DNA from 3 places in the Nonomuraea sp. B1E8 genome. Region 2 is predicted to be linked to each of the others. Evidence: riboswitches for the same ligand, from Rfam matches in the RefSeq annotation. Region 2 holds a riboswitch; each other region holds the start of a gene.

Evidence for each region. Region 2 has a riboswitch for thiamine pyrophosphate ahead of thiO (glycine oxidase ThiO). Riboswitches for the same ligand answer to the same signal wherever they lie in the genome.
Region 1: linked by a shared signal. The riboswitch ahead of thiC (phosphomethylpyrimidine synthase ThiC) and the one ahead of thiO (glycine oxidase ThiO) in region 2 are both predicted to bind thiamine pyrophosphate.
Region 3: linked by a shared signal. The riboswitch ahead of ABGA98_RS08445 (cytosine permease) and the one ahead of thiO (glycine oxidase ThiO) in region 2 are both predicted to bind thiamine pyrophosphate.

The regions. Positions count from the first base shown of each region.
Region 1 covers NZ_JBDPLS010000001.1:89,866-96,900, reverse strand. Annotated here, with positions in the region: gene ABGA98_RS00460 (response regulator) at 1-328, shown strand, start outside; gene ABGA98_RS00455 (AIM24 family protein) at 464-1,126, shown strand; gene ABGA98_RS00450 (hypothetical protein) at 1,280-1,942, shown strand; gene ABGA98_RS00445 (hypothetical protein) at 1,939-2,670, opposite strand; gene ABGA98_RS00440 (cellulose binding domain-containing protein) at 2,778-3,809, opposite strand; gene ABGA98_RS00435 (universal stress protein) at 3,957-4,790, opposite strand; gene ABGA98_RS00430 (hypothetical protein) at 4,804-5,151, opposite strand; gene ABGA98_RS00425 (hypothetical protein) at 5,190-5,348, opposite strand; TPP riboswitch at 5,400-5,512, shown strand; gene thiC (phosphomethylpyrimidine synthase ThiC) at 5,505-7,035, shown strand, end outside.
Region 2 covers NZ_JBDPLS010000009.1:374,821-381,855, forward strand. Annotated here, with positions in the region: gene metF (methylenetetrahydrofolate reductase [NAD(P)H]) at 1-759, opposite strand, end outside; gene ABGA98_RS29265 (polyprenyl synthetase family protein) at 851-1,918, shown strand; gene thiE (thiamine phosphate synthase) at 1,960-2,598, opposite strand; gene ABGA98_RS29275 (Rv2175c family DNA-binding protein) at 2,576-2,950, opposite strand; gene ABGA98_RS29280 (FAD-dependent oxidoreductase) at 2,981-4,144, opposite strand; TPP riboswitch at 4,204-4,320, shown strand; gene thiO (glycine oxidase ThiO) at 4,310-5,446, shown strand; gene thiS (sulfur carrier protein ThiS) at 5,443-5,643, shown strand; gene ABGA98_RS29295 (thiazole synthase) at 5,636-6,391, shown strand; gene pknB (Stk1 family PASTA domain-containing Ser/Thr kinase) at 6,713-7,035, shown strand, end outside.
Region 3 covers NZ_JBDPLS010000001.1:1,737,825-1,744,859, forward strand. Annotated here, with positions in the region: gene ABGA98_RS08440 (methylated-DNA--[protein]-cysteine S-methyltransferase) at 1-483, shown strand, start outside; gene ABGA98_RS08445 (cytosine permease) at 446-1,780, opposite strand; TPP riboswitch at 1,771-1,883, opposite strand; gene ABGA98_RS08450 (rhodanese-like domain-containing protein) at 2,293-2,616, opposite strand; gene ABGA98_RS08455 (helix-turn-helix domain-containing protein) at 2,819-3,253, opposite strand; gene ABGA98_RS08460 (MFS transporter) at 3,329-4,807, shown strand; gene ABGA98_RS08465 (DNA-formamidopyrimidine glycosylase family protein) at 5,003-5,881, opposite strand; gene ABGA98_RS08470 (transcriptional regulator) at 5,928-6,533, opposite strand; gene ABGA98_RS08475 (GPP34 family phosphoprotein) at 6,557-7,035, shown strand, end outside.

The DNA of each region.
Region 1 (7,035 bases), on a different contig from region 2:
CATCGCGGTCAACCTGAACCTGGAGGGGTTCGAGGTGACGACCGCCACCGATGGGCAGGATTGCCTTGATCGCGTGCTCGAGGTCATGCCGGACGTCATCACGCTCGACGTGATGATGCCCTGCCTGGACGGATGGACGACGGCGGAGAAGTTGCGCACCGACGAGGCCACCAGGCACATCAAGGTGGTGCTGATCACGGCGCGGGCGCAGGACGACGATCGGGCGCGCGGGCTGGGCATCGGGGTGGACGCCTATCTGACCAAGCCGTTCGATCCGGCGGAGTTGATCCAGGTCGTGCGGGATCTGGCGGCAGGCGTTCAGGGATGAGCTGAACGGGCCGGCGTTCACGGGCGAACGGGCGGCGTGAAGGAGCGTGCGCCCGTGGCGGGCGGCCGGGCGCGTACGCGGTTGTGGGGTATTTTCCGTACGCTGGCGGGCACGGCTTCTCGAAAGGTGGACAACGTGCGCAGCTCGATCTTCGGAAACCTCGACGCCCAGCCGCTGCCCCCCGGCTTCGCCCTCCAGAACGGCAAGATGCTCCGGGTGCAGTTGCCCGAAGTGCTGGCCAAGCAGGGCTCGATGGTCGCCTTCCAGGGAAAGATGGATTTCGACTACGAAGGTTCGGGCGGCCTCGGCAAGCTGTTCAAGAAGGCCATGACGGGCGAGGGCGCGTCGCTGATGCGGGTGCGCGGCGAAGGGCTGCTCTATCTCGCCGACAACGCCGACGACATCCACCTGTTCTACCTGGAGAACGAAGGGCTCACGGTCAACGGGCGCAACCTGCTGGCCTTCCAGCCGCAGTTGTCGTGGGACATCCAGCGCGTTCAGGGCGCGGGTGTCGCGGCGGGCGGGCTGTTCAACACGACGGTCACCGGCACCGGGTGGGTGGCGGTGACGACGCACGGCACGCCGGTGTTGCTCGACGCCGCGCAGATGCCGACGTTCGCCGATGGGCAGTCCGCCGTGTGCTGGAGCACCACCCTGCAGGTGGGGGTGAACCGGACGATGAAGGCGGGGGCGCTGATCGGCCGGGGGAGCGGCGAGGCCATGCAGCTGGCGTTCAACGGGCAGGGGTTCGTGCTGGTGCAGGCCAGTGAAGGCGCTCCCGTGGTGCAGGCTTCCTGACCGGTTCCGGCGCAGGTCGGTGGGGGTGCTCGCCTCGGCCTACTTCCTCCGTAGTAAGGAAGAGACGCTCCTCCCGTCGGATGCTTCGTATACCCCTCCCGGGCATTGTGGAGGTGTGCGGAGACGTCTGTTCCGAAGGGTCGGGTGAGCGCGATGTTGCTGATCGATGTGTACGTTCCCAGGGGAGCTCTGAGCGAGGACGAACGCCAGACGCTGGGGCGCCGGCTCATCGACACGCTGATGGTCGAGGACGACAGCCACGCCATGGAGATCATCGATGCGCAACGTCTGATCACGCAGGTCCTCGTGCACGAGCCGGCCACCTGGGTGCTCGGTCAGCGGCCGACGGCGGATCCCGCGGCTCCGCCGCGCTATCTCGTACGCGTCACCGTCCCGGCGTCGTGGCGCAAGGAGGTGTGCGAGCACATGGTGCAATCCGTCACCGCCGTCCTGGCCGAGATCGAGCGGGAGGCCGGCCGCGATCCCGAACGCGTGCGACGCGAGCCCCACGCGGTGATCCTCGTCGAGGGCATCACCGAGGGCGGCATCGGGATCCACGGGAGGGTCATGGACAGCATGGATCTCACCGAGCTCGTCTCACGCCCGTACCGCGACGGCGCGTCCGAGCGTGAGGCGCCGCCCCAGGTGGACGACAAGCTGATCGACCCGATCTGCGGCATGAGCGTGGATCTCGACACTCCTCTCACCCTCGTTCACCAGGGCACCTTGTACGGCTTCTGCCACGGCCTGTGCCGGAGGGCCTTCGCCGACGAGCACGGTCTGTCGCTCAGCAGGCAACACGGTGACACCCCCTAAGAACGCCGGGTGTGGATGTATCCGACCGCGGCGCCGAGCAGGCACACCCCCCACGCCAGGAAGACCGGGTACGTCCCGGCGAACGCCCAGCTGCCGTCGAGAACATCAGCGCCACCCTCGGGTGCGCACGTGCGGGTGATGCCGAAGGCCAGGCAACTCGTCATCATCGCCCCGTACTGGCCGACGAGCAGCCCGACTGCCAGGGCTGGGACGGCGGCGAGGCCGGTCGGCACGCGCCGGCCGCCGAGCCACGGCACCCATGCGGGCACGATCTGCCCCCATCGGCTGATCAGCCCGAGGGTGAGCAGGCCGCCGGCCACCGGCCCTGCGACCAGCAGCCCCCAGTACACCGGCGAGCCGCGAAGCGCCGCGAGCCCCGCCGCGGAGGGTCCCGCCACGCCGAACGGCACGCCGAGCCCCCACAGCAGGTGCGGTACGGAGAACCCCAGCACCGGCACGCCGGCCGCCGCCCAGGTGGCCGCCCTGGCCCAGCGCGCGGGCCGTACCATCCCGTCGGGGTCGCGGGAGAAGGGGCGGGTGCCGTAGCGCACGGTGGCCAGGGCGAGCAGCACGCCCAGGGTGGTGAGCAGGAGTTGCCGGCCGAGTGCCGGATCATCGAGCTTGCCGAACGCCAGCCGCATGACGAGGTTTCCCGGCGCCACCAGCGCCAGCGCGGCGGCTCCTGCGAAACCCGCGGTCAGCAGGGCTGGCCGGGCATGTGGTCTCATGGCCGACACGCTATGGCCGGCGCGCGTGCGGAGCCTCCCCCTGCGGAGGGAGACGGCGCCGGCCGCGTACGCCTCGCGGAGCGGGCCGCGATCGGCGCGAAGCAGGACTAGGAGCAGGTGGGTACGGGCGCGGTGTTGGCTCCGTTCCACGAGGCCAGGAAGCCGAACGTGGCCGAGGCGCCGGGCGCGAGCGTGCCGTTCCAGCCGACGTCGCGCACGATCACCGACGAGCCACTGGCGCTCAGCGTGCCGTTCCAGATCTGGTTGATCCGCTGCCCGTCGGCGAACGTCCACCGCACCTCCCACCCGTTCATGGGCGCCGTGCCGGTGTTCGTGACGGTGACCTCGCCCTGGAAGCCGCCCTGCCACTGGCCGGCGTTCTTGTACGCGGCCGCGCAGTCACCCGGAGGCGGGTCGGTGGGATCGGGGTCGGGGTCGGCGCCGGCCAGGGCGTCCACCAGCGCCGGATACCACGTGTCGGCCATCTTCTGGTCGCCTGCGGCGTTGGGGTGCACCCCGTCGTAGGTGTCCGTGGCCGTGCTGAACCCCGTCCACTGGTCGACGACCGTGATCGGCGACTGCTCGGTGGTGGTGGCGGCGGCCCAGGAGGGGATGGCGTTGTTGAAGGCCACGGCCCGCTGGGCGCAGTCGGGGCAGCTGGACGGGTTCATCGGGATGATCTTGGCGACGAGGATCTTCATGGCGGGGTTGCTCGCCCGCATCTGGTTCACCAGCGTGGTGAACGCGCCCAGGATCGTCGCCGGAGCGATGTTGCTCCACACGTCGTTCGTGCCGAAGTGCATGAGCACGACGTCGGGCCGGGTCGCGGAGAGCCAGCCGGGCAGCTGGTTCTGGGCGGCGACGTTGGTGGCCAGGAAGCCGCCGTGGCCCTCGTTGTCGCCGTCGTGGGCGACGCCGCAACCCTGGGGCGGGAGGGTGCCGACGAAGTCGATGTTCGTGTGGCCGGCGTTCTGGAGCCTGTTCCAGAGCAGCGCCCGCCAGCAGCCGGGGGAGCCGGTGATCGAGTCGCCCAGGGGCATGATCCTGGTCGCGGCGGCGCCGGCGGGCGCGGTCGTCGCGAATAACACCGCGGCGGCCGCGGCCAGCATCGCCGCCAGCACGGCGCTGATCCTGCGCATCGTCTGCTCTCCCGTCGTCGCCTGCGCAGATGGTAGGAAGCGCCGGTCCGCGGCGGGAAGCAAGCGTGCACGCCCGCCCCGGTGACCTGCGGCGACGGATGTAACTTTCAGACCCGCACCGCGCCGAAGGTCACACCACTGCGGGGGTCAGGTCCGCACCACGGCGAGGGGGCAGGGGGAGTGGTGCAGCAGGGCCTGGCTGATCGAGCCGAGCAACATGCCGGCGAGCTGCCCGTGCCCGCGCGAGCCGACGACGAGCAGGTCGGCGCCCCCGGCCGCCTCCTTCAGCACCTCGACGGGGTGGCCGTGCACGACCTCGGGCAGCACCTCCACGTCCGGGTGCCGCTCCTGGCGCTCGGCCAGCAGGTCTTTCAGCTGGTGCAGGGTGTGCTGCTCGTTCTCGGGGTCGGCGGGGACGAAGCCGCCGGGCCGCGGCCACGCCCACGCCTGTACGACCCGCAGCCGCGCCTCGCGCAGCTCCGCTTCGGCGAAGGCGAAGCCGAGTGCCCGCAGGCCGTGAGGCGAGCCGTCGGTGCCGGCCACGATCTCGCCGCGGGGCGCCGCTGGCCGCTCGCCGACCACGACGACGTTCGTACGGGCGTGGGCGGCGACCCCGTGGGCGACGGATCCGACCAGCAGCCCGCGTACGCCGCCGATGCCGTGGCCGCCGACGACCAGCAGGTCGGCCTGTTCGGCGGCCTTGATCAGCGCGGAGCGGGGGTCGCCGGGCAGCAGGGTGGTCTTGACGATGATCGCGGGGCGTTCGCGCAGCGCCCGGTCGCGTGCGGCGGTGAGCACCGAGTTCGCCTCGTCGCGCATCCACCGGGCGACCTCGGCGTAGCGGGCGGACAGTTCCTCGCACACCCACCGAGGCACCGCGTGGGCCACGGTCAGCCGGGTACGGCGCAGCGCCGCCTCGGTGGCCGCCCAGCCGGCGGCCTCCAGCCCGGCGCGCGAGCCGTCGACCCCAACGATGATCATGGCGTCTGCCCCCTCAGGAGAAGGCGTAGCACTCCACTTCGGCGCGGCGGAACGTGATGCCGTGCTCCTCGGAGTCGCGGATGCAGGCGCGCTCGGCCTCGCTGAGCTGGAGCGTGCCGCACACGGTCACGCCGGCGTACGTACGGCAGTCGAGATCGGCGTCCCTCGCGCCGATGCGGAAGATCTCCTTGACCGTCGAGCGGCAACGAGCCCTGCCCGTGTCGGAGTAGCGGCACTGGGCGAGCAGCGTCCGGTATTGCTCCTCGCTCACCTCGTGCTGGTCCGTCCCGTCGCCGTGGGCGGCGGGAGCGCCGAACGTGGCCAGCAGCACGAGTCCTGCGACAGCGGCGATCTTTTTCATAGTCCCCCTGATGGGGTTGGTACCGCTGGAGAGGGCTGTCAAACCTCGCGCTTGATCGCCAGGACGCTCAGCCACGTGCGCCCGGCGGTGTTCAGGCCGTGCTCGACGGTGTCGAATCCGGCCGCGCGGAGGAGGCGCAGGAGCGTGCCGGGGTCGCGGTGGAAGGTGGCTGCGGTCGTTGACGTGGGATCTTCCATTTTGCGGATGATGTCATGTTTCGTCCTGGCATGGGCGTGGGTACGATCATCGCCGTCCAACGCGGGAGCCCGGTGCGGACCGGGCTGAGAGGACGGCTGCGAGCCGCCGACCGCCAGAACCTGCTCCGGGTAATGCCGGCGAAGGGAGTTTGCGCGATGACCGACGCGCGTGTCCCCACCTTTACCAAGATCTACGAAAGCGACCTCCGCGTGCCCAAGCGCCAGGTCAACCTCTCCGACGGCTCGTCGGTGACGCTCTACGACACCTCGGGCCCGTACACCGACCCGTACGTCGAGACCGACGTGCGGCGCGGGCTGGCGCGCCTGCGCGAGCCGTGGGTCGCCGCGCGCCGCGCGGCGGGCGAGCCCGTGACCCAGGTGGCCTGCGCCAAACGGGGGATCGTCACCAGGGAGATGGAGTTCGTGGCCGTGCGGGAGGGTGTCACCCCCGAGTTCGTACGCCAGGAGGTCGCCGCCGGCCGGGCCATCATCCCCGCCAACGTCAACCACCCCGAGACCGAGCCGATGATCATCGGCCGCAACTTCCTCGTCAAGATCAACGCCAACATCGGCAACTCCGCCGTGACCTCCTCCATCGAGGAGGAGGTCGAGAAGATGACCTGGGCCACCCGGTGGGGCGCCGACACGATCATGGACCTGTCCACCGGACCCGACATCCACGAGACCCGCGAGTGGATCATCCGCAACTCGCCGGTGCCGGTCGGGACCGTGCCCATCTACCAGGCGCTGGAGAAGGTCAAGGGCCGCCCGGAGGCGCTGTCGTGGGAGGTCTTCCGCGACACCCTGATCGAGCAGTGCGAGCAGGGCGTCGACTACGTGACCGTGCACGCGGGGGTGCGGCTGGCGTACGTGCCGCTCACGGCCCGCCGCAAGACCGGGATCGTCTCGCGCGGGGGCTCGATCATGGCCGCCTGGTGCCTGGCGCACCACCGCGAGAGCTTCCTGTACGAGCACTTCGACGAGATGTGCGAGCTCCTGGCCCGCTACGACGTGTCGTTCTCCCTCGGCGACGGGCTGCGCCCCGGCTCGATCGCGGACGCCAACGACGAGGCCCAGTTCGCCGAGTTGCGCACGCTCGGCGAGCTGACCACGATCGCGCGGGCGCACGACGTCCAGGTGATGATCGAGGGCCCGGGGCACGTGCCCATGCACAAGATCAAGGAGAACGTCGACCTGCAGCGCGAGCTCTGCGACGACGCGCCGTTCTACACCCTCGGCCCGCTCGTCACGGACGTCGCCCCCGGATACGACCACATCACCTCGGGCATCGGCGCCGCCATGATCGGCTGGTACGGCACGGCCATGCTCTGCTACGTCACCCCCAAGGAGCACCTCGGCCTGCCGAACAAGGACGACGTCAAGACCGGCGTGATCACGTACAAGATCGCCGCCCACGCCGCGGACCTCGCCAAGGGCCACCCCGGGGCTCAGGCGTGGGACGACGCGCTGTCGGACGCGCGGTTCGAGTTCCGCTGGGAGGACCAGTTCGACCTGTCGCTCGACCCTGACACGGCGCGGGCGTTCCACGACGAGACCCTGCCCGCCGCGCCGGCCAAGACCGCCCATTTCTGCTCCATGTGCGGCCCCAAGTTCTGCTCCATGCGCATCAGCCACGACGTGCGGCGCTACGCCGACGAGCACGGGCTGGACACGCAGGAGGCGATCG
Region 2 (7,035 bases):
GTCCTTGACCGCCTCGAAGCGTGCCGCCAGGCGGGGCGGGAACGGCGCCCCGGACAGCTGCTCCGAGCGCGCGATCGTGCTCATCTGCGTCACCGGCATGATGCACGGGATGATCGGCGTGTCACAGCCCTGGGCCGCCACCCGGTCGCGCAGCCGCAGATAGTCGTCGGCCTCGAAGAACATCTGCGTGATCGCGTAGTCGGCACCCGCCCGGCACTTGCGGACGAAGTAATCGGTGTCGGACTCGATGGACGGCGAGCGCGGGTGCTTGTAGGGGAAGGCGGCCACGCCCACGCAGAAGTCGCCCGCCTGCCTGATCAGCCGCACCAGGTCTTCGGCGTAGAGCACGCCCTCGGGGTGCGGCACCCACTCGGCCGTCGGGTCGCCGGGGGGATCGCCCCGGACGGCCAGGATGTTGCGCACCCCGGCGTCGGCGAAGCGCCCCACGAGGTGGCGCAGCTCGCGGACGGAGTGGTCGACCGCCGTGAAGTGCGCCACGGGCGTGAGCGTGGTGTCGTGGGCGATGCGCTCCACGATGTCGACCGTGCGGTCGCGGGTGGAGCCGCCCGCGCCGTAGGTCACCGACACGAACGTCGGCCGCAGCGACTCGAGCTCCCTGATCGCCCGCCACAACAACCGCTCGCCCTCGTCGGTCTTCGGCGGGAAGAACTCGAAGGAGAACGACCGCCCACCGCCGGCGAGCATGTCGCGGACGGTGGGAACACGTTCGGGGAAGAAGGAAGGTCGACCAAGCGCCATGGCCACCAGGCTACAGTGGCGCCGCGGGACCGGCAGCCCGAGAGGCACCTGGAGATCCTGACGCCCGCGTCCGGCCATTAGTCTCAGTGTCATGACCACTGACGCCGCCCGCATGGACGTCCTGCGCCCGCAGGTGGAGCGCTCCCTCGGAGAGTTCGTCGAACGGAAGTTGCCGGCCGGGGGCGATGCCGCCTTCGCCCCGCTGCGCACGGCCGCCGACGCCCTGCTGTCCGGGGGCAAGCGGCTGCGCCCGGCGTTCTGCTACTGGGGCTGGCGCGGCGCGGGCGGCGCCGACGTCCCCGCGATCTTCACCGCCGCCGCCTCGCTGGAGCTGCTGCAGGCCAGCGCGCTCGTCCACGACGACGTGATGGACAAGAGCGACCTGCGCAGGGGGATGCCGGCCGCGCACCGCCGCTTCGAGTCCATGCACGAGCAGTCCCGCTGGCAGGGGTCGGCCCAGCAGTTCGGCGAGGGGGCGGCGATCCTGCTCGGCAACCTGCTGCTCATCTGGTCGGGCGAGATGTGGCGCACCAGCGGCCTGCCGCCCGCGTCCCTGGAGGCGGCCCAGCCCGTGCACGACCACATGCGCACCGAGCTGATGTGCGGCCAGTACCTCGACCTGCTGGAGCAGGCCAACGGGGAGAACACGTTCGAGTCGGCGCTGCGGGTGGCGCTGTTCAAGAGCGGAAAATACTCGGTGGAGCAGCCGCTGCGGCTCGGGCTGGTGCTCGCCGGCGAGAAGCGCGCGCCGTGGATGGACGAGCTGTGCACCGGCTACGGCACCCGCGTGGGGATCGCCTTCCAGCTCAGGGACGACATCCTCGGGGTGTTCGGCGACCCGGCGCAGACGGGCAAGCCCGCCGGCGACGACCTGCGCGAGGGCAAGCGGACGATGCTCGTGGCCCGCACGCTGGCGGCCGCGTCCCCCGGGGCCGCGCGGACCGTCCGGCGGCTGCTCGGCGACCCCGAGCTGGACGAGGCCGGGGTGGCGACGCTGCGGGAGATCATCGACGACACCGGCGCGTTGCGGGAGTGCGAGGACCTGATCGGCGACTATCTGGGGCAGGCGCTGTCCGCCCTCGACGAGTCGCCGGTGACGGCCGAGGCCCGCTCCGCCCTGACCGAGCTCGCCATCGCCGCCACGTCCCGCAAGACCTGAGGCGGCCGGGCGGGCCAGTCAGGAGCCGCCAGGCGTTCGGCTCAGGGAGCCGCCAGGCGTTTGGCGAACTCGGCCGCCGCCGCCCCCGGATCGTCCGCGTCGGTGATCGCGCGTACGACCACCACCCGCTCGGCGCCGTACGACATGACCTCGTCGAGGTTGTCGAGGTCGATGCCGCCTATCCCGAACCACGGCCGCGAGGTGCCGAGCGCCGCCGCGTGCCTGAGCAGCGGCGGTCCGGGCGCCGGGCGGCCGGGTTTGGTCGGGGTGGGCCAGATGGGGCCGCAGCAGTAATAGTCGACGCCCTGCTCCACGGCCGCGGCGGACGCCTCGGCAGCGGAGTGGGTGGACCTTCCGATGACGATGTCGTCGCCGAGTATCTCTCGCGCGACCGTCACAGGAAGGTCGTCCTGCCCCAGGTGGAGCACGTCGGACCGGGCGGCGTGGGCGATGTCCGCCCGGTCGTTGACGGCCAGGAGTTTGCCGTGCCGGTCGCAGGCGTCGCGGAAGATCTCGAGGAGCGCGAGTTCTTCGCGGGCCTCCAAGCCCTTCTCCCGCAGCTGGATGATGTCCACGCCGCCGGCCAGCACGGAGTCGAGGAACTCTGCCAGGTCGCCGCGGTCGCGGCGGCCGTCGGTGCAGAGATAGAGGCGGGCCTCAGAAAGCGAGAGCCTGGGCACGCCGCTTGACCTCGGTGTGACGGCCGGCCCGGATCGCCTCGATGGGCGACCCCGGCAGGGACTCGTCCGGGGTGAAGAGCCAGCGCAGCGACTCGACGTCGTCGTAGCCGGCGTCCTGCAACACGGTCAGCGTGCCGGGCAGGCCCTTCATCACGTCTTTTCCGTCGAGGAACACCGCGGGCACCTGAGGCCCGCCGCTGCCTCTGCGTACGCCGAGCAGCTTGTGGTCCTTGAGGAGTTGCTTGGCCCGCCCCAGCGGAAGGTCGAGGCGTGAGGCCACTTCGGGGAGAGTGAGCCACTCGTCGACGAGCTGCTCGGTCTCCCGGTCGATCTGTGCAACAGAAAGTGTCACGAAACCACAACTACCACATGGCGCGCTTGCTCAAACAACACAATCTCGTAGGGACACTTCGGGATCTACCAGGCGTTTGGCATCGAGGCGTTGGCCCGAGGCGATGATTCTGCGGCCCTGTACGAGCTCCCGCGGCCGATCGACGGCGAGCACGGCGGCGAGGGCGTCGTCGGCGGTGAGCCAGACGGCCGACCATTTACCCTCCGTGTCACCGCGGTAGAGAAGACGTTCGCCGGCGGGGTGGTGGCCGGCGTACTGCAGCATGTGCCCGAACTGCTCCGACCAGAAGTAGGGCACGGGATCGTAGACGGCGTCCTCGCCGAGCAGCGTCGCGGCGGCGACCTCGGGCGCGTTGAGCGCGGAGTCCCAGTGTTCGACGCGGAGCCGGGTCCGCCAGCGGCGCGACCACCAGGCGGCGCAGTCGCCGACGGCGACGACGCCGGGCAACGAGGCGCGCAGATGCTCGTCGGTGACGACACCGTTGTGCAGGTCGATGTCCGCGTCGGCGAGCCACTCGACGGCGGGACGCACGCCGATGCCGGTGACGACCACGTGGGCCTCGACGAACGCGCCGCCCACCAACCGCACGCCGCCCTCGTCCACGGAGTCGACCATGGCGCCGAGCCGCAGGTCGATGCCGGAATACCAGGCCTCGGTGCGCGCGCCGATCTCGGCGCCGACCGCGGTGGCGAGCGGCGCGGGGCCGGCCTCGATCACCGTCACCGCGCACCCGGCCCGGCGTGCGGCGGTGGCGACCTCGGCGCCGATCCAGCCGGCGCCGATGATCGCGACGCGGGCGCCGGGGACGAGCATGGCCCTGAGCTCGTGGGCGTCGTCGAGGGTGCGCAGCACGTGCTGGGGACCGTCGCCGGGCAGCCTGATCGGGTCGGCTCCGGTGGCGATGACCAGGCCGTCGTAGCCCAGCTCCCCCTCGGTCGTCTCCACGACCCCCGCGCGCAGCGACTTGGCGCTGACGCCGGGCCAGAACTCGACGCCGAGCGCGGCCAGGTCGGCGCCGACGTAGCTGTCGTCGGCCTCCCCCGACAACACGGCCTTGGACAAGGGCGGGCGGTCGTAAGGGCGGTGGCGTTCCCTGCCGACCATGGTGACGCGCCCGGCGAAGCCCTTCGAGCGCAGCGCCTCCACGGTGCGCAGGCCGGCCAGTCCTGCTCCGACGACGACGACGTGTTTCACGTCCATGACCATAACGGGGGCGGTGTCCGGGCATGACACCGAGGCCGTACGCTGGTGAGGGAAAGACGCGCGGGAGTCCGGCCGTTACCGGGCTGAGAGGAAGGCTTGACCGGGCCTTCGACCGCAAGACACCTGATCCGGGTCATGCCGGCGAAGGGAGCGCATGTGGACGTGATCGTAGGCGGCGGGATCGTCGGGTTGTCGGTCGCCTGGCGGCTGGCCCGCTCCGGCCGGCCGGTCACCGTGGCCGACCCGGCGCCCGCCTCGGGGGCCTCGCACGCGGCCGCGGGGATGCTGGCTCCGGTCAGCGAGGTGACCTACACCGAGGCGCCGCTGCTGCGGCTCGGGATGGCCGCGCTGCGCCGCTGGCCGTCCTTCGCCGCCGAGCTGGCCGGGGACGCCGGGCTCTCCGGGCCGGCCGCGCTCGACTTCCGTACGAACGGCACGCTGGACGTCGCGTTCGGCGCCGACGACCTGGCGGCGCTGGACGAGCTGGCCGCGTTCATGGAGAAGCTGGAGCTGCCGGTCGAGCGGCTGACCGGGCGCGAGTGCCGGCGCCGTGAGCCCATGCTGGCCCCCGCCGTGCGCGGCGGCCTGCTGGCTCCCGGCGACTCCTGGGTCGATCCGCGCCGCGTGACGGCTGCGCTGCTCGCCGCCCTCGACCGGCTGGGCGTCCCGCTGGTGCGGGCGCGCGTGAGCGGGCTCCTGCGTGACGGCGGCAGGGTCACAGGGGTACGCCTCGCGCCACCGGACGTCCCGGCCTCCGCCGTGGCCGATGGCGGCGTGCCGCGGCACCTGCGGGCCGAGCGGGTGATCCTGGCGGCCGGGGCGTGGAGCGCCGGGCTGGCCGGGGTGCCGGTCCGGCCGGTCAAGGGGCAGATCATGCGGTTGCGCTCCGCCCAGCCCCTGCTCGGCCGGTGCGTACGCGGCACCGTGCACGGCTCGTCCGTCTACCTGGTCCCCAGGGGCGACGGCGAGCTGGTCGTCGGCGCCACCCAGGAGGAGATGGGGTTCGACACCAGGGTGACGGCCGGCGGGCTCTACGAGCTGCTGCGTGACGCCAGGGAGCTGGTGCCGGGCGTCACCGAGCTGGAGGTGGCCGACGTGGTGGCCGGGCTGCGGCCGGGGACGCCGGACAACCTGCCCGTCATCGGCCCGAGCGGCACGCCCGGGCTCACGCTGGCCACCGGGCACCATCGGGGCGGCGTGCTGCTGGCCCCGTTGACGACGGCCGTCCTGCTGGGCGAAGAAGGCGAGCTGGCGGCGCTGTGCTCGCCGGGAAGGTTTCAGGAAATTTCATGATTGTGATGATCAATGGGACCGCGCACGAGGTGATCGACGGCACGACCGTGGCGCAGGCCGTGAGCACGTTGACCGCGGCCACCACCGGAGTGGCCGTGGCCGTGAACGACGAGGTGGTCACGCGCAGCGCCTGGGAGACGACGGCGCTCAGCGACAGCGACCGCGTGGAGGTCCTGACGGCGGTGCAAGGTGGATGATCTGATCATCGCCGGGGAGAAGTTCTCGTCCCGGCTCATCATGGGCACCGGCGGCGCCCCGTCGCTCGAGGTGCTCGACCAGGCGCTGGCCGCGTCCGGCACCGAGATGACCACGGTCGCCATGCGGCGGCTCGACCCGGACGCCCGCGGCTCCGTCCTCGACGTGCTGCGCAGGCGGGACATCAAGGTGCTCCCCAACACCGCGGGCTGCTTCACCGCGGGCGAGGCCGTGCTGACGGCGCGGCTGGCCCGCGAGGCGCTCGGCACGCCCTGGGTCAAGCTGGAGGTCATCGCCGACGAGCGCACGCTGCTGCCCGACCCGATCGAGACGTTCGACGCGGCCGAGCGGCTGGTGGCCGACGGGTTCGTGGTGCTGCCGTACATCGGCGACGACCCGGCGCTGGCGCGGCGCCTGGAGCAGGCGGGCTGCGCGGCCGTCATGCCGCTGGGCGCGCCGATCGGCTCCGGGCTGGGCATCCGCAACCCGCACAACATCGAGCTGATCGTGGAGGCCGCGTCCGTGCCGGTCATCCTCGACGCGGGCATCGGCACGGCCAGCGACGCGGCCCTGGCGATGGAGCTGGGCTGCGACGCCGTCCTGCTGGCCACGGCGGTCACCCGGGCGCAGCGGCCCGACCTCATGGCCACGGCCATGCGGGAGGCCGTGACGGCCGGGCGTCTGGCCCGCCAGGCGGGGCGCATCCCCCGCCGCCGCTACGCCGAAGCCTCCTCCCCGATGACCCCGTAACCCTCGCCCACGGCGACCGCTCGCGCGGACGACGTTCACGGTCGCCGGGTCCCCACCGCGCGGGATCACCGCACGTGAGCCGCCGCCGGCAGCCCGGGCGACACGCCCGGGCTGCCGCGGGTTAAGGGACGGTTCGCCCCTGGGTCTCCTGGCTCCGGCCGGAGCTTGGGGGCGCGGGCGCGCGGCCGACCGGTAAGGGCGTGACGCCGGTGAGGCTATGTCCGCTTCCCGGGAACGAAGGGCGTACGAACGAGAACGTCTCCGCATCGGTTTCGGGCGGCCGGGCCCTGTCAGTGGCAAAACGCCCGTAAACTCAGCGGGGTGGATACGACGACTGCGGACCCCCTGGTCGGGCGGCTCCTCGATGGGCGCTATCGCATCGAGAGCCGGATCGCCCGGGGCGGTATGGCGACCGTCTACCTCGCGCTGGACATCCGGCTCGACCGGACGGTCGCGCTGAAGGTCATGCACCGCTCACTCGCCGAGGACCCGGCGTTCGTCCGGAGGTTCATCGGCGAGGCCAAGTCGGTGGCCAGTCTCTCCCACCCCAACATAGTGCACGTTTTCGACCAGGGCACCGACACCGACGTGGTCTACCTGTCGATGGAGTACGTGCCCGGCCGGACGCTGCGCGACATCCTGCG
Region 3 (7,035 bases), on a different contig from region 2:
GGCGCCGTGGGCAGGCTGGTGCTGGCCGTGACGGGCAAGGGCATCGCGGCCTGCAGCTTCGAGAGCGAGAACGACGTCTTCGAGCTGGTCAGCCGGCATGTGGGCACGTTCATCGGCAACGACGCGCGACGGCTCGACCCGGTGCGCAGAGAGCTCGACGCCTACTTCTCGGGCCGGCTGCGCGCGTTCGCCACGCCGGTCGACTGGGCGCTGGCCACCACGTTCGCCCGGTCGGTGCTGCAGAAGACCACGGCGGTCCCCTACGGCACGACCACGACGCTGGAGGAGATCGGCCAGAGCATCGGCAGGCCGCGTGCGCTGCGTGCGATCGGCAACGCGCTGGCCTCCAACCCCGTCTGCGTGATCGTGCCCTGCCACCGGGTGGTGCGCGAGGACGGCGCGCTCGGCGAGTACGCGGGTGGCGCGAGCGCCAAGCAGCACCTGCTCAACGTCGAACAGCGCGCCTCCGCAGCACGCCGATGAGCGCGGTCACGAGGGCCGCCACCACCGCCGCGCCGAGCGCGCCGTTCATCCACGGTTGCCTGGTGAAACCGATGGCGTCGCGGGCCGACGCCCAGAACCCGTCCCACGCCGCGATGGTGGGCGTCGAGGTGGTCAGCCAGTAGGCGGCGAAGCCGAGCGCCCACGGCACCAGCATCGACCAGCGCGAGGGGGCGTCCTCGTCGGTGTTCCAGCGGTCGGAGCGGCCGAACCCGAAATAGTCGACGGCCAGCACCGCGAACATCGGCACGAACACCGCCCCGATCACGCCCAGGAACGCGCCGTACGAGGTGACGTCGACGACCAGGGCGATCACGACCGTGAACACGCCGATGGCGGTGGAGATGACCCGCCGGTCGACGCGCGGCATCAGGTTCTGCAGCGACATGGTGGTGGAGTAGACGTTCGCGAACGACTGGTCGGTCTCGCGCAACACCAGGATGCCGAAGAACAGCGCTCCGAGCGGCGCGGCCACGAACGGGCTGAACACGGCCGTGTTGTCGGCCTCCACGACGGCGGCGCCGGCGATGGCCACGGCGTAGACGCCGAGCCCGAGGCAGGCCACCTGGGCGATCGTGTAGCCGCCGACGATCCCGGTGAACGCGGCGCGCCCGGAGCGGGAGTGCCGGGCGAAGTCGGCGGCCAGCGGCACCCAGGACACCGACAGCGCGATCACGTAGTCGACGGCCGGGGCGAACCCGGTCCACGACCCGCCGGCGGGTGCGGGCGCCTCGGACAGGAAGAACCAGGTGAACCAGATCATCGACACGATCACGCCGACGGTGACGTACCGCCGCAGCAGGCGGATCGCGCCGAGCGGCCAGATCGTGAGCGCGGTGGTCAGCACGCCCGCCAGCACCACCCACACGGGGTACGCCACCCCGTCGAAGATCGCGGTGGCGGCCTTGGCGATCACCCACAGCTCGAAAGCGCCCCATCCGAGCATCTGCACGATGTTCAGCACCGTGGGCGCGAAGGAGATCCTGGCCCCGAACAGGCCGCGCAGCAGCACCATCGCGGGCTGGCCCGTGCGGGTGCCGGGGATGGCGGACAGGCCCACCATGGCCGTGCCGATCAGGCTGCCGACCACCGTCGCCACCAGTGCGGCGGCCAGGCTCAGCGGCGCGTCGCCGGTCGGGTTGAGCAGGAGCAGCGCCCCTGAGAAGCCGAGGAGGCTGACACCGAGGTTGGCCCAGAGCGCGCCCTGATCGAGCACGCCCAGGGTCTTGGGGGCCTGACCGTCGAGAGTCAGCGGAACTTCGTCGGCGACGTGCGACATCGCACACTCCCTACGCCGGCATTACCCGGACAGGTTCATGCGGTCGGCGACAGCCGTAGTCGCCCTCTCAGCCTGATTGCCTCAAGCTCCCGCGGATTGATTTGTCGGTGCGGAGCCGGAATGTCCGAGTTCCGCGGGCCCCATGATGCCTCATCCCTCCACGTTCGGCCAGCCCGGGATGCCATGACCCGCGTCACGGCGGGAGAGCGACCTCCGCGCGGATGGCCGGCGGGCGTCCGGCAGGAAAGGAGGGATTCTTGTCCCTTCACACCATCGCATGGCCCGCTCAAGCCTGCATATCCTGCCCATCAATTGCCGGCCTGCGGCGAAATTCCACCGCAAGCCGGTTGTGTCCAGCAGCGCAATAGGCAATCGCCTTGGGGAGGCGAAAAGGGGGAAAGCTGACGGCACTCCGTAGCCGTACAAGCGTCGAAAGGGCCACCCACGAGTGCCATGGGTGGCCCTTCGGCCTGCTCCGGAGCACCTATGGCGCGCGGTGGCAGGCGTCCGGCTCAGGCCACGAAGGGCTGCTCCCCCGTCTCGCTGACCAGCGGACGCCCGGCCGCCTCCCACGACTGCATGCCGCCCCCGACGTTGACGGCGTCGCGCCCGAGCTGGTTGAGCCAGGCCGCCACCTGCAGCGACCGGCCGCCCACCCGGCAGACGACGTAGACCGTCCGGTCGCTCGGCACCTCGTCGACCCGGCCCTGGATCTGGGTCATCGGGATGTGCACCGCCTCACGGGCGTGGCCCGCCCGCCATTCGTCCTGCTCGCGGACGTCGAGAAGGTAGGCGTCTGCCGGGATGCCGCCCGGCTCGATCTCAGGAACGGTCATGACCCCATCATCTCCCGGCGAGGGAGTGCCGTCGCCTGGAGGAGGAGCGACGAAGGAGCGACGGGGGAAGGCGCCGGCACCAGACGACCGAGCCCGCCTCACGAAGTGAGGCCATGAACACGCGAGGGAGTGCCGTCGCCTGGAGGAGGAGCGACGAAGGAGCGACGGGGGAAGGCGCCGGCACCAGACGACCGAGCCCGCCTCACGAAGTGAGGCCATGAGCGCGCGCGTCGTACGCGGCGCGGGCGCGGGCGATCTCCTCCTGGTGGGCCTCGGTCCAGGTGACCAGGGACTTGATGGTCTCGTGCAGCGTACGGCCGAGCGGCGTCAGCGCGTAGTCGACCCTGGGCGGGACGACGGGGTGGACCGTGCGGCTGACCAGGCCGTCGCGTTCGAGCTGGCGCAGCGTGACGCTCAACATGCGCTGGCTGACGCCGTCGATCTCCCGGCGGAGCTGGGTGAAACGCAGGCTCTTGCAGTCGAGCAGGGCGATGACGAGAAGCGACCACTTGTCGGCGATGCGATCGAGGATCTGGCGCACCTCGCAGTCCTCACGGGTGTCCCACTGGCGCGCGTCGTAGTCGTCGTCCATGGTGCCTGCGGAGTAACCGAGTGACTCGGAAGTGCCTTCTTCCATGAAATCTCATAATGGCCAATGATGTGGACGGTTACAACAAGGAACCAATATGATTTTCGGTAACCGGGGGTTGTCATGCCTGTCCCTGCTCGTGCGTGGGGCGTACTGATCGTTCTTTGCGGGGCCATCTTTCTCGAAGGCATCGACGTCGCCATGTTGAACGTCGCCCTTCCCGCCATCCGGGCCGATCTCGGCGTACCCACGAGCATGCTCAGCGGGGTGGTGAGCGCCTACGTCCTGGGGTACGGCGGCTTCGTGCTGCTCGGCGGCCGGGCGGCCGACCTGCTGGGCCGGCGGCGCATGTTCCTGCTCTGGCTGGGGGTGTTCATGGCCTTCTCCGGGCTCGGCGGAGTGGCGAACGACGGCTGGGTGCTGCTGTTGGCGAGGTTCGTGACCGGAGTGGCCGCCGGCTTCATGACGCCCGCGGGGCTGTCGCTGATCACCACGAGCTTCCCCGAGGGCCGCGACCGTAACCGCGCCCTGATCATCTACGGCAGCACCGGCGCCGCCGGCTTCGCGCTCGGCCTGGTGTTCGGCGGGGTGCTCACCACGTTCGGCTGGCGCTGGGTCTTCTTCGCCCCGGTGCTGATGTCGCTGGTGATCCTGCTCGCCGCGATCCTGCTGATCAAGAAGCCGCCCGCGGAGGAGCGCCCGGCCGGCGGTTTCGACCTGGCGGGCGCGGCGAGCGTGACGGGCGCGATGATGCTGCTGGTCTATGGAGTGGTACGCCTTGAGCGCCCGTCCGAGGGCCTGCCGCTGACGCTCGCGGTCTTCGCCGCGGCCCTGGGACTGCTGGCGGCGTTCGCGGCCATCGAACGCCGCTCACCGCACCCCCTGGTCCGCCTCGGCATCTTCAGGTCGGCGGCGCTGGTACGGGCCAACGTGATGGCCGTCCTGCTCACGGCCTCGTTCTTCGGCTTCCAGTTCCTGGTCACGCTCTACCTGCAGGAGTTGCGCGGCTGGTCACCCATGCAGACCGGGCTCGCCCTGCTGGCGGCCGCCGCCGACGTGGTGATCGCGCCGACGCTCACCCCGTGGCTGGTCAACCGGTACGGCAACGCCAAGGTCATCCTCGGCGGCCTGCTGTCGGGCCTGCTGGCCTACGTGCTCTTCCTGGGCGCCGGGCTGGACTGGACCTACGCCGCGATGGTGCCGTCGATGATGCTGATCGCCCTGATGTTCGCCTTCGCCTACGGCCCGCTCATGATCACGGCCACGGACGGGATCGAGGCCCGCGAGCAGGGGCTGGCCGGCGGGTTGATCAACTCGTCGTTCCAGTTCGGCGCCGCGCTGGGCGTGTCGATGGTCACGGCGGTCAACGTGGCCGCACTCGGCGGCGCGACCACGCAGGAAGCCGGGATGACCGCCTTCCGCACGGCCCTGGCGGTCCCCTTGGCGGCCGCCCTGCTGGCGACGGCCATCGCGGCGACCGCCCTGCTCTCCAGGCGACCCGGGGGCGCACCCAGGAACTGGGGTCGCGCGGGAACCACGGAACACGGCCAAGAAGGCGCTCGTCACGGCGAGCAACCCGTGAGCCTTCACGACCGGCCATGACAGACGGCGGCCGGCGTCGGCGCGTGCGGTGACGTCGGCTGTGCCGTAACACGGAGAAACCAACCAACAAACAGAACACCCGGCGTCGGCGCGTGCGGTGACGCCGGCTGTGCCGTAACACGAAGAAACCAACCAACAAACAGAACACCCGGCGTCGGCGCGTGCGGTGACGCCGGCTGTGCCGTAACAGATGGATTATTTCAACAAACGGGACAACCTCCGGTCGGCGAGGGGCTTGCCGCCGGTCTGGCAGGTGGGGCAATACTGCAGGGCCGAGTCCGCGAACGACACCTCGCGGATCGTGTCGCCGCAGACGTCGCACGGCTGTCCCGCGCGGTTGTGCACCCGCAGCCCCGACTTCTTCTCCGCCTTGAGGTCCTTCGCGGCCAGCCCGTGCGCCCGCTCGACCGCTTCGCCGAGCGTGGTGACGATGGCCTCGTGCAGGTCGGCGATCTGCGCGTCCGTGAGCGTCGCGGCGATCTTGAACGGGGACATCCTGGCCGCGTGGAGCACCTCGTCGGAATAGGCGTTGCCGATGCCCGCGATGACCTTCTGGTCGCGCAGCAGCCCTTTGATCTGCGTGCGGTTGCCGCCCACGATGCGCTTGAGCGCGGCGACCGTGAAGGACGGGTCGAGGGGGTCGGGGCCGAGCGCTGCGATGCCGGGGACCTCGCCCGGATCTCGCGTGACATAGACGGCGAGCCGCTTCTGGGTGCCCGCCTCCGTCAGCTCGAAGCCGGGCGCCGCCCCCTCGTCGTCGGGCGCGAGCCGGACCCGCAACGCGAGCGGCCCCTTGCCGGGGCGGACGGGCTTGGCGCCCGACAGGTCGTCGCGCCAGCGCAGCCATCCCGCCCTGGCCAGGTGGATGACCAGGTGCAGGCCGTCGCAGTCGAGGTCGAGGAACTTGCCGTGCCTCGCCACGCCGGTGATGCCCAGCCCGCCGAGCGCCGTGGCCGGCGGGTCGAACGTCTTGAGCGCCTGGAAGCCGACCACGTCGACTCCCACAATCGTGCGGCCCACCGCCCGCTCGCGCAGGAAGTGGGTAAGTGACTCCACTTCGGGAAGTTCCGGCATGTCACCAGGGTACGGTCCGCGCCGCGCCGTCCACAGCCTGTGGATGCTACGGCACGCTCCAGAAGGCCAGCTCGTGCGCCATGCCCTCCTTGAACTTCGCCTCCGCCCGCGCCGGGTCCGGGTCGGCCTCGTCGATCATCTGGGCGATGCGTACGGCGAGCGCGGCGAACCCGGGGTCGGCGTACGTGTCCACCCAGGCCCGATATCTCAGCTCAGTAGGCGGATTCTCCGCCAATATCTGCCCGAGGGTCGAATATCCCCACATACACGGGTACAGCGCCGCCAACCCCTCCCCGTACGACGCCGCCGACTCCAGCAGGAACCCCGTGTACGCCGCACACGCCGGCCCCTTCACCGCGCCCTCCAGGTCGGCCCCGAACTCCGCCGACAACGACCTGTGCAGGTTCAGCTCGTCGTGGTACGTCGCGTGCGCCAGGTCCACCAGGTCGCCCAGATGCGGGTCGGGCGCCTGCCAGGCCAGCCGCGCGAACACCCGCACATAGTCCAGCAGGAACAGGTAGTCCTGCTCCAGCCACGACCTGAACACCGGTTCCGCCAGGTCGCCGCGGCCGATCCCGATCACCGTGGGATGGCTGAGTTGTACCTGCAGCAAGGGACGGCCGATGGCGTGCAACCTCTCCGAAATGCTCATGGCTGGGAGGTTAGTGTCGGAAGATGACTGTGACGATCGCCGAAGAGTTCCTCCTGCTGGCCTACCGGGACGACAAGGGCACCCCGCTCATCGACTCCACGCGACTCGACTCCGCGCTCGCCGGCGCGCTCCTCGCCGAGCTGGCCGTGGCCGGGCGGCTCGAGTTGTCCGGCAAGCAGGTGGCGGTCACCGACCCGAGCCCGCTCGGCGACGCGGAACTGGACGCCACGCTGACCCGGATCGCCACCGAGGGCAAGGCCAGGAAACCCGCCTGGTGGGTGCAGCGGCTGAAGACGGGCAAGCTGCGCACGCGCCTGCTGGCCAAGCTGGCGGAATCAGGCGTGCTGGCCGAGGAGCGCGGCAGGGCCCTCGGCATCTTCCCCGTCACCCGCTGGCCGGAGGCGCACCCCGGAGTCGAGGCCGACGTGCGCGAGCGGGTGTCGGCCGTGCTCGCGGGCGCCACCCCCGACGCCCGCACGGCGGTGCTGATCGCGATCTCGCA